Regions from separate parts of the Sporosarcina sp. FSL K6-5500 genome, predicted to be linked through region 2. Evidence: riboswitches for the same ligand, from Rfam matches in the RefSeq annotation. Region 2 holds a riboswitch; each other region holds the start of a gene.
What was found. A riboswitch is a leader RNA that binds a small molecule or an ion and turns the genes downstream of it on or off. The one in region 2 is predicted to bind thiamine pyrophosphate.
Positions count from the first base shown of each region.

Region 1: linked by a shared signal. The riboswitch ahead of MKX62_RS13815 (acetylornithine deacetylase) and the one ahead of thiT (energy-coupled thiamine transporter ThiT) in region 2 are both predicted to bind thiamine pyrophosphate.
Region 3: linked by a shared signal. The riboswitch ahead of tenA (thiaminase II) and the one ahead of thiT (energy-coupled thiamine transporter ThiT) in region 2 are both predicted to bind thiamine pyrophosphate.

Region 1 is NZ_JBBOTP010000001.1:2,872,318-2,875,371, forward strand. It holds gene MKX62_RS13810 (S-layer homology domain-containing protein) at 1-1,205, shown strand, start outside; TPP riboswitch at 1,223-1,325, shown strand; gene MKX62_RS13815 (acetylornithine deacetylase) at 1,537-2,811, shown strand.
Region 2 is NZ_JBBOTP010000001.1:2,365,366-2,368,419, forward strand. It holds gene map (type I methionyl aminopeptidase) at 1-736, opposite strand, end outside; gene MKX62_RS11110 (hypothetical protein) at 843-959, opposite strand; gene MKX62_RS11115 (DUF4870 domain-containing protein) at 1,023-1,364, opposite strand; TPP riboswitch at 1,603-1,704, shown strand; gene thiT (energy-coupled thiamine transporter ThiT) at 1,785-2,342, shown strand; gene MKX62_RS11125 (tryptophan-rich sensory protein) at 2,629-3,054, opposite strand, start outside.
Region 3 is NZ_JBBOTP010000001.1:3,165,294-3,168,347, forward strand. It holds gene MKX62_RS15230 (ABC transporter permease) at 1-413, opposite strand, end outside; gene MKX62_RS15235 (ABC transporter ATP-binding protein) at 410-1,159, opposite strand; gene tenA (thiaminase II) at 1,146-1,838, opposite strand; TPP riboswitch at 1,946-2,049, opposite strand; gene MKX62_RS15245 (exonuclease SbcCD subunit D) at 2,200-3,054, shown strand, end outside.

The DNA.
Region 1 (3,054 bases), 510 kb from region 2:
ATCCGACAGGTTTACTCCAATTTGTGAAGCTAGATGGATCAGTGAAGGAGCGGATGGTTGGTCAGTCTTATTTGTCAAAGCAATTGTCATTAGAGTATGAGAATGATGGCTACAGTTACATGCGTCAATTGCTCGGTGAAAAAGAGGCACTGTCTTATGCTCAGGTTGGAACAACATTATTATCTGTGCATACGTTAAATTCAAAAGGCAATGACATTGTAGATCAGTGGTATATGAATGCGGATGACCAATTATTTGCGAATGAAGAGAATATGGAGAGCTGGATGCTTGAGTCAGCTAAGTATTATAAAAAACGTAATAATTGGTACACGGCGGGTGGCCCATACAATAAAATGGCGATAACCACAGAGCCAATGCCTGATACAGGGCAAGGATATGGGCGGAACTTACTTCTATTAAAAGAAGATCGTGCGCTGGTTTTATATAATGAGCAAGAGGATCGTTATTTTGAGAACTTAATTTACAACTCATTTGTTAACTTGAAGAATTTCAAAGGTGACAAAGATTATTGGGAAACAGAAGTTACAAGCACCTATTTGAAAGATTTATATGACATTACAGCTCCATTCATTGATACACGTTTTAATGAGCAAATCGCGCTTTTCTACTATAATAGTGGTGCTGATTTTGGAATTGAGAATGCGAAAGAGCCATTGCGTAATTATGCTGACTTACTAGTCTCACAAAAAAGTAAAGGAAACGTCATTCCTGTGAATGACGAGTCTTACTACATCGCGGATTACTTCCCGATTGCACAGCAAGTAACGACGCATGCCTCTATGAATCATGTGTTGGGCGGTATGAACGTTTTACTCATGGCTTATAATGAGTTCGGTGATCAGAAGTATTTAGATACAGCGCAGGCTATACAAACAGCGATTGTAGCGGATAAAGAGGATTGGATTCGTGATAATGGCGATATTTGGTATCGTATTTCCGCATTACGTGACTATAAAGGCGATGATTACAAGCATCTGACTTTAGAGGATTTAATAAATTCGTACAAACTTTGGAAAGATATTGATCCGACGTATTTGCCTTTATTAGAAGAAATGATTGCTTCAAAAGCTTCGTTTTTATCGAATGAAAATTTAGGTTACACAACTAAAATAAAGAACGGGTTACGTGATATCGACTTATCGAACTATCTTCCTAAAGGGGAAGAAAGAACAGATGCATTGTGAAGAAGAAAAAACTAAATAGATACTGCTAGGGGAGCCGTTTAGGCTGAGACACATCATAGATGTAAACCCTTCGAACCTGATCTAGTTCATACTAGCGTAGGGAAGCAGCTGAAACTCTACACTCAATGTCTTTATATACGTAGAAAACAGCCGCCTTCCGATTATGGAAAGCGGCTGTTTTCTGTTCCAGTGTATATATGTTGAACAAATGAAATAAAGATAGTGAACTGCGCGAAGGCGCATTACAAGGGCTAGCGCCGTAGTGAATTCAATGGAATTCTTTATTACAACGTATATAGATTCACCTACCAAAAATATAGATAAGGGATGGATGAGTAAAATGGAAAATAAAATTAGTAACCTAGTTGATGAACGTCTAGAGGAGTTAGTGCAATTGCTAGCGGACCTCGTTCGTTTCCCGACAGTTAGTCCACCGGCAAGAAATACAACAGGCGTACAGCGGTATATTCAAGATTTTTTAGCACAAGAAAAATTTGAAACGGTTAGTTGGGATGTATTTCCTGGCGACCCGAACGTTGTAGGCGTTAAAAAGGGAACGGATGGAAACCTGTATAACAGCCTAATCATTAATGGACATATAGACGTTGCGGAAGTGGGGGATGAAACAGAGTGGACTGTGCCTGTCTTTGAACTAACGACTAAAGATGGCAACGCATATGGGCGAGGAACATCCGATATGAAAGGTGCAGTAGCGGCGACTTTACTAGCCGTTAAATTATTAAACGAACTAGGTGTGGAACTGAAAGGTGATTTGCAAATTCAGACTGTCATTGGGGAGGAAGCGGGAGAGGCAGGAACACTTTCATGTATGGAAAAAGGCTATACAGCAGACTTTGCACTTGTAGTCGATGGCAGTGATCGTCAAATCCATGGTCAGGGTGGTGTGATTACCGGCTGGATAACGATTAAAAGTAAGGAAGTTTTCCATGATGCAATGAGGATGAGTATGCTTCATGCAGGCGGTTCGGTTAATGGGGCTAGTGCGATAGAAAAGATGATGAAGGTTATTGCTGGATTACAAGATTTAGAACGTCACTGGGCTGTGACAAAAAAATATCCGGGTTTTGCGCCTGGCACCACTACTATTAATCCAGCAGTTATAGAAGGAGGAAGGCATGCAGCTTTTGTGGCGGATGAATGTCGGCTCTGGATCACCGTTCATTTCTATCCGAATGAAACCTATCAATCTGTAACAAAAGAAATCGAAGAGCATTTGAACCATGTAGCAAAAGCAGACACGTGGTTAAGAGAAAATCCCATTCACTTTCGCTGGGGTGGAAAATCAATGATTGAAGAACGTGGAGAAATATTTCCGGCGCTTGAAATGAATGCGGACCATGCAGCTGTTCAACTTCTTGCGCATTGTCATGAACAAACCGAAAAAAGTCCTGCAATAATAGGTATGTCGAGATCAGTAACAGATGCGGGCTGGCTAGGAGCAGCAGGAATTCCAACTGTTATCTATGGTCCTGGAAAGTTGGAAGAGGCACATTCAGTCGATGAAAAGATAAACATTGAAGAATTAGTGGTATTTACCAAGACGCTTATGTTATTTATAAATGAGTGGTGTAATACGAAAAAATAGGAGTGCAAGTAATCTCCCCATTCATCTACTACTATTAAACTGTTACATGTTGAACAAATGGATGCCTATATAAACTAAGCGAAGGCACCTTACAAGGGACAGCCTAAACCTTAAGAAAAGCTTAAAAGTCTACGTTTGACTTGTACATTTGCGGCTAGCTTTGGACGAAATGATTACAACACCTTTACCGCGGGTTAAATGTGGCTGGAAATGCCAGCTACACTCTTTTCGGTAATCCTGTTA
Region 2 (3,054 bases):
TCAAAATAATTGGTTCGCCTTTTGTGACGATAATTGTATGTTCGATTTGAGCCACAAGAGATTTGTCTGGTGTAATGAACGTCCAGCCATCCCCTGATTCAATAATATGCTCTGCTTTTTCAGAGATAAACGGTTCAACTGCCAGAACCATTCCTTCTTTCAGAAGCGTCTTATCCCAAGCGTCATAATAATTGAGTACATGCGAAGGTTCTTCGTGCAACGCTTTACCGATGCCGTGGCCAGTCAAGTTTTTGATGACTTTTAAGCCATTTTCTTTTGCCTCGCGTTCAACTGCTTTACCAATTTGGTTTAAGCTTGAACCTGCTTTAACTTTCGTCATTGCACGTTCAAATGCACTCTTAGCCACATCACATAATTGTTGTTTCTTTTTATCGGGTGTACCGACAACAAATGAAATGCCAGTGTCAGCAAAATAACCATTGTAGGAACCTGAGACGTCAATATTAACGAGATCTCCATCTTCTATGACGCGGGAACCAGGCATGCCATGGGCAACTTCACTGTTGACGCTGATGCATGTAAATCCAGGGAAATCATATTCTGCGATAGGACCTGAAATTGCACCTTTTTCTTCGAATAGGCGACCGCCGATGTCATCAATTTCTTTCGTCGTTTTACCAGGGACAGTTGCTTCTTTCATCGCTTCCCTGATTTCAGCAACAATTTTGCCGATTTTCTTTAACGCTTCAATTTCCTGTTCAGTCTTTGCAATCATTATGTTCAAATCCTTTCTTCCGTTCATTCTTTTCCATACCATACTATATCATATGGAGCTGAACAAAAAAGCCTACAAACTTAAAAAACGTTTGCAGACTGTCGAATTATTTCTTTGGGATTGTCGTGCTTGTTGCTTTTTTTTCTTTCATTACTTTGCGAACAATCGGATAGACGATAGGCGCCAATTTAATAGCGGTTTTTAATAATTTTCCAATATTCATTACGAATCACTCCTAAACACAGCATTTGTTACTTTTTTCCCGAATAGGTGGTTTTATAAACATTCACTTCAATACTTTAACACCTTGAAACACATTCCAAATTAGAATTGCTATGAGCAAAACTCCATAAACTAGCATGAATAAGACAGGTGTTAATTTCCAAAATCCAAAGTTACCACTAGGCATTACATTCAGGTCGTAGGTAAAGGAAAACATTGAAAAAGAAAAAATGATAAATCCTGCAATAAGAAGTACGACAGGAACAAGATGTGAAACGAGAGAGCGCTTGGCATGGTGTTTTACTTCACGGTCATCCGAAACGAAATAAATAATGACGGGTATAAGTAAAGGGGTGAAGAAGACACTAAAGTAGCATAGGGCGGCTAACAGTTTATTGTTCGACACACGAATCCCTCCATTTTAGTTTAACTATATATATATTGAGTAAATGAATCCCTAGATTAAACTTGGCGAAGAGGCCATACAAGGGTTAACTGGAGCCTGAGATTGGCGGCATCTCCTAGCGCCGCAGCGAATTTAATGGAATTCTTAATTTCAACATATATAGGATAATTATCATCCCTGTTAATCATCTTGCTTATAGGATCCCCATCTTATACAATGAACTAGACAACTAAATTACTGGAACCACAGGGGGAGCCTATTTGGCTGAGATTGGACAGCACGTCCTGACCCTTAGAACCTGTAAGATTATTCTTGCGTAGGAATGTGGATGGAAATTGACATATTCGATGTCCCATCTATTTCGGGATGTCTTTTTTTATGCCCACATCTTTCGCTGAGCTAGGAAAGGGATGAATTAATTTGGATCGGAAAAGACTTCAACTTTTACTTGAAATAGCTATTTTAGGTGCAATTTCATTTGTACTTGATCAGATTGGTTTTAAAATGCCACAGGGTGGCTCGGTTACGCTGTCAATGTTGCCGATTGTTGTCATGGCATTTAGATGGGGGATTGCAGGCGGTATGCTGACTGGCTTCGTCAGCGGGTTATTGCAACTGATGATGGGAGGCTATGTCTTTAATATAATACAGGCTGCCCTTGATTACTTCGTGGCGTACACGTTGGTTGGAGTGGCAGGTGTTACACTTGCATGGCTGTTAAGTAGTAAAGTAAAAGGCAACAAAGGCTCAATGGTTACAGCAATCGTTGTGGGGACAGTTATCGGTGGCCTACTTCGATACTTGATTCACTTCATTGGTGGAATTGTATTTTTTGCATCTTATGCACCTGAGGGACAGCCCGTATGGCTCTATTCACTCGTATACAATGCAAGTTACATGATACCTTCAATAATATTATCAGCAATTGTTGCGTCAATATTATTCACTACAGCACCGCGTCTTTTAGAGAGAAAATAGAAAATCGCCGTTCTGCCCAATGTGGGAGGACGGCGATTTTTTTAAAGGTAAGAAAGTATAAGTTGTTCTACATGGATCGATGTCTAGACTCCAGACGCCAGCCCCCTGGGCCCACACGAAGTGGGTCATGCAGTGGGGAGGGATTGAGCTACATCCCTCCTTGTTGCGACAGGATGTCGCGATTTTAGACTGCCTTCCTTTAATTTCAGTCTTGCCGAAAAGGCAAAGACCGCCTTTGTCTTCAAGTCTTTCAGCGCTTGTCGGGGCTAAACAGCGTCTTGCACTTTTATTTAGGTGTGAATGACTTTCGTCTGAAGAACATGAATCCTGCGATTGTAGCTGCAAGAAATAGGGCTGCGGCAGAGACGAATAGTTCATCAGCACCGTTTTTTACAGTGATACCTATAAATGCCCATATGAAGACAGCACTAAATGCTATATCCGCGTAATGGTATAAAAAATGAAGTGCAATAGCGGTTGCGATAGTCAAGTAGATGACGGTCCATAGCGGGTCACTTAGTCCCCAACCAGACCATTCATGCAAAGTAAGGACGTAACTGATATTTGCAATGGTCGCGACAAAAACCCATCCTAGATAGACAGCAATCGGAACTCTACCATGAATATGACTATTTTTTATAGAATAAGTAAAATAAATGGTTAACAGTGTTAAAAGAAGAAGCAGGTTGATAATAATTGTCCATCCGAAGAA
Region 3 (3,054 bases), 800 kb from region 2:
GATAAACCATCGAATGTATTCACTGTTATCGGAAAAAATGTGATGAGCACAGTAACAGCAACTTTGCTCCAAATTGTGTAACCAAACCACAGTACAAAAATAGGTGCAAGCGCAATAATAGGAACCATTTGAGATGCAATGAGAATTGGATAGAGCGCTTTTCGTATGCCTGGACGGGAAGACATTAGCACTGCAATTGCTGTTCCTGAAATAATCGAAATGGCTAGGCCGATAATAATCGTCATCAAAGTAACCGGTAGATGTTTCAACAATAATACTTCCCTCAGTTCCCAAAAACGTATAAAAATTTGTATAGGGGAAGGGAGAATGAACGCTTTACCGTAAAGGCGTGCACCCAACTCCCAGATACTTAGAAATCCTGCAATGATTACTAAGGAAGCCGTATTTTTCACAGCGAAACCTCACTTCTGAGCTTGCCGATAAGCAGTTCTTTTAGCTCGAGCATTTCAGCGCGATGTAAATCGTTTCTTATTCGAGGTCTTTCAAGAGGCACTTCGATTTCCACGAATGAAGTGACAGGTTTGTTTTGCAACAGAAAAATACGGTCTGACAGAAACAGTGCTTCCTCTACGTCATGTGTGATGAAAAGGACAGTTGATTTGCGCTTTTCCCACAGATTGATGAGCCACTCTTGCATAGCCAGTCGGGTGATGGCGTCGAGTGCTGAAAACGGTTCATCCAACAATAGTAGGGAATTGCCAGAAAGAACAGCGCGTAAGAAAGCGACGCGCTGCTTCATTCCACCCGAAAGTTCTCCTGGATAGTTATCCTCTGTTCCACCAAGACCGAACTCTTGTAATAATGGTTGTACTTGTTCCTTGGCGGCCTTCTTATCTAATCCGGCTACTTCAAGCGGAAGACATGCATTTTCTAAAATGGTTCGCCAAGGCAGTAACAAATCTTGTTGTGGCATATAGCCGACCTTTCCAAGGCGCTGAGTATTTGGATTCCCTTCAAGAGAAATGGTACCCCCTGAGGGTTCATCTAATCCGGTTACAAGACGAAAAATCGTACTTTTACCGGAACCGCTAACACCAATTATCGAAATAAACTCACTGGGAAGAATGTTGAATGACAGATTATCGAGTATGCTGTTGCCTGATTCGTACGTGAATGAAACACCGTCAAACGATAGCATTTATCATTTCAACTCCAGGCCACATTTGTTTTGTATTTGCCATATCCCAAAACATATATTCATAACGAGTTGTATTGAGGAAGATCTCCTCGAGCTTTAACAGTTCATGCTCCGGTTTTCCTTCTGCTGATTTGTTCATTAAATCAATACACCAGCCCGCAAGTTCCTTGAATTCATCCGAAGAATACATCTGAATCCAATCGCCATATAACGAGTGATCGGCAGCACCTGGAATAGCATTTAGCTCCTTACCGATTTCCCAGTAACTCCATGCGCAAGGAAGCAGAGCAGCCATCACTTCCGCAACGGTTCCATTTTGACAGACGTGTAACATGTAGTGCGTATAGGCAAGAACAATTGGTGACGGCTTAGCGTTTTCAAGTTCCTGTTCAGAAATGCCGAACCGCAGTGCGTAGCTTCGATGCAGGGCCATTTCCTTGTTCAGCGTCCCATCGAGTAGTGTCGCGAATTTGCCCATCGTTTCCAAGTCGTCAGCTTTTACAGCCCCGATCGCAAACAGTTTTGCATAATCAATCAAATACAAGTAATCCTGTACCATATAAAACCTGAATTTATCCGGATCAAGCGTCCCATCGCCAATTCCTTGTACGAACGGATGGCTATGATTCTGTCTCCAGATTGGTAACGTCTTTTCTAACAAACGGTCAGTGAACTTCATGATATCAACACTCCCTTTGTATTCTTGAAAACCAAAAAACCCACTCCTTGAAGAAGAAGTGGGTTGTAGACAATCAAAAGTATCCCGGAAAATAGACCGGCAGAATTATTGTGTCAGCACCTCTTCCTTACGCTGGTATTAACCAGTTCAAGTTATAAGGGTCAAGGCACATGCCTCTCTCAGCTCTGTTAGAGCACCCCTAGCGGTGGATCATATGAAATTGGACTCATCCCCATTATAAGCATATTAAAAATAGAAGGTCAACCTTAACTTTGTGAAAAGTTAGAAAGGAATGTATGTTTCCTTTTACAAGAATTATCCTGTAAAGTAGAAAGAAAAAGTATTGAAAGGGGAAATGAATTTGAAATTTTTCCATACAGCGGACTGGCATTTAGGCAAGCTCGTTCAAGGTATATATATGACAGAAGGACAGCGTTATGTGCTCAATCAATTCGTAGAGGTAGTCAAAAAGGAGAAGCCAGATGCGGTCGTTATCGCAGGCGATTTGTATGACCGTGCGGTGCCACCTACAGAAGCGATTGCACTACTTGACGAAGTGCTTGGAAAAATCACTATGGAACTTGGAATACCAGTCCTTGCGATTGGAGGAAACCATGATAGCCCGGGACGCCTCCATTTTGGAAGCGGATTGATGCGAGTAAATGGCTACCATATTGCAGGTCAGATGACGAAAGTAATCGAACCGGTCGTTTTGTCAGATGACTACGGTGAGGTTCATTTCCATCTCGTACCATTTGCGGATCCTTCTGTTGTAAAACATTTGCACGAAGATGAAACGATTGTGAACCATAACGATGCGATGAAGAAAGTGACGGCAACTATCCGTGAACAAATGGCAGAGGGGGTCCGACATGTATTTGTTGGACATGCTTTTGTGACACCTCACGGAGAAAGTGAAAATAACACGAGTGACTCCGAACGACCGTTGGCAATTGGTGGGGCAGAATATGTGTCGGCGCATCTTTTCGAAGGATTTAATTATACTGCACTTGGCCACCTACATCAGGCACATTATGTGTTAAATGAAACAGTGCGATTTGCGGGTTCGCCAATGAAATATTCGATTTCAGAAGAACATCATAATAAAGGGTTTCTAATTATCGAACTTGACGCTGCAGGGCAGGTATCTGTTGAGAAACGGGAGTTGAAGCCAAAGCATGATATGCGGACGGTTGTAGGGACGATGGAACATATT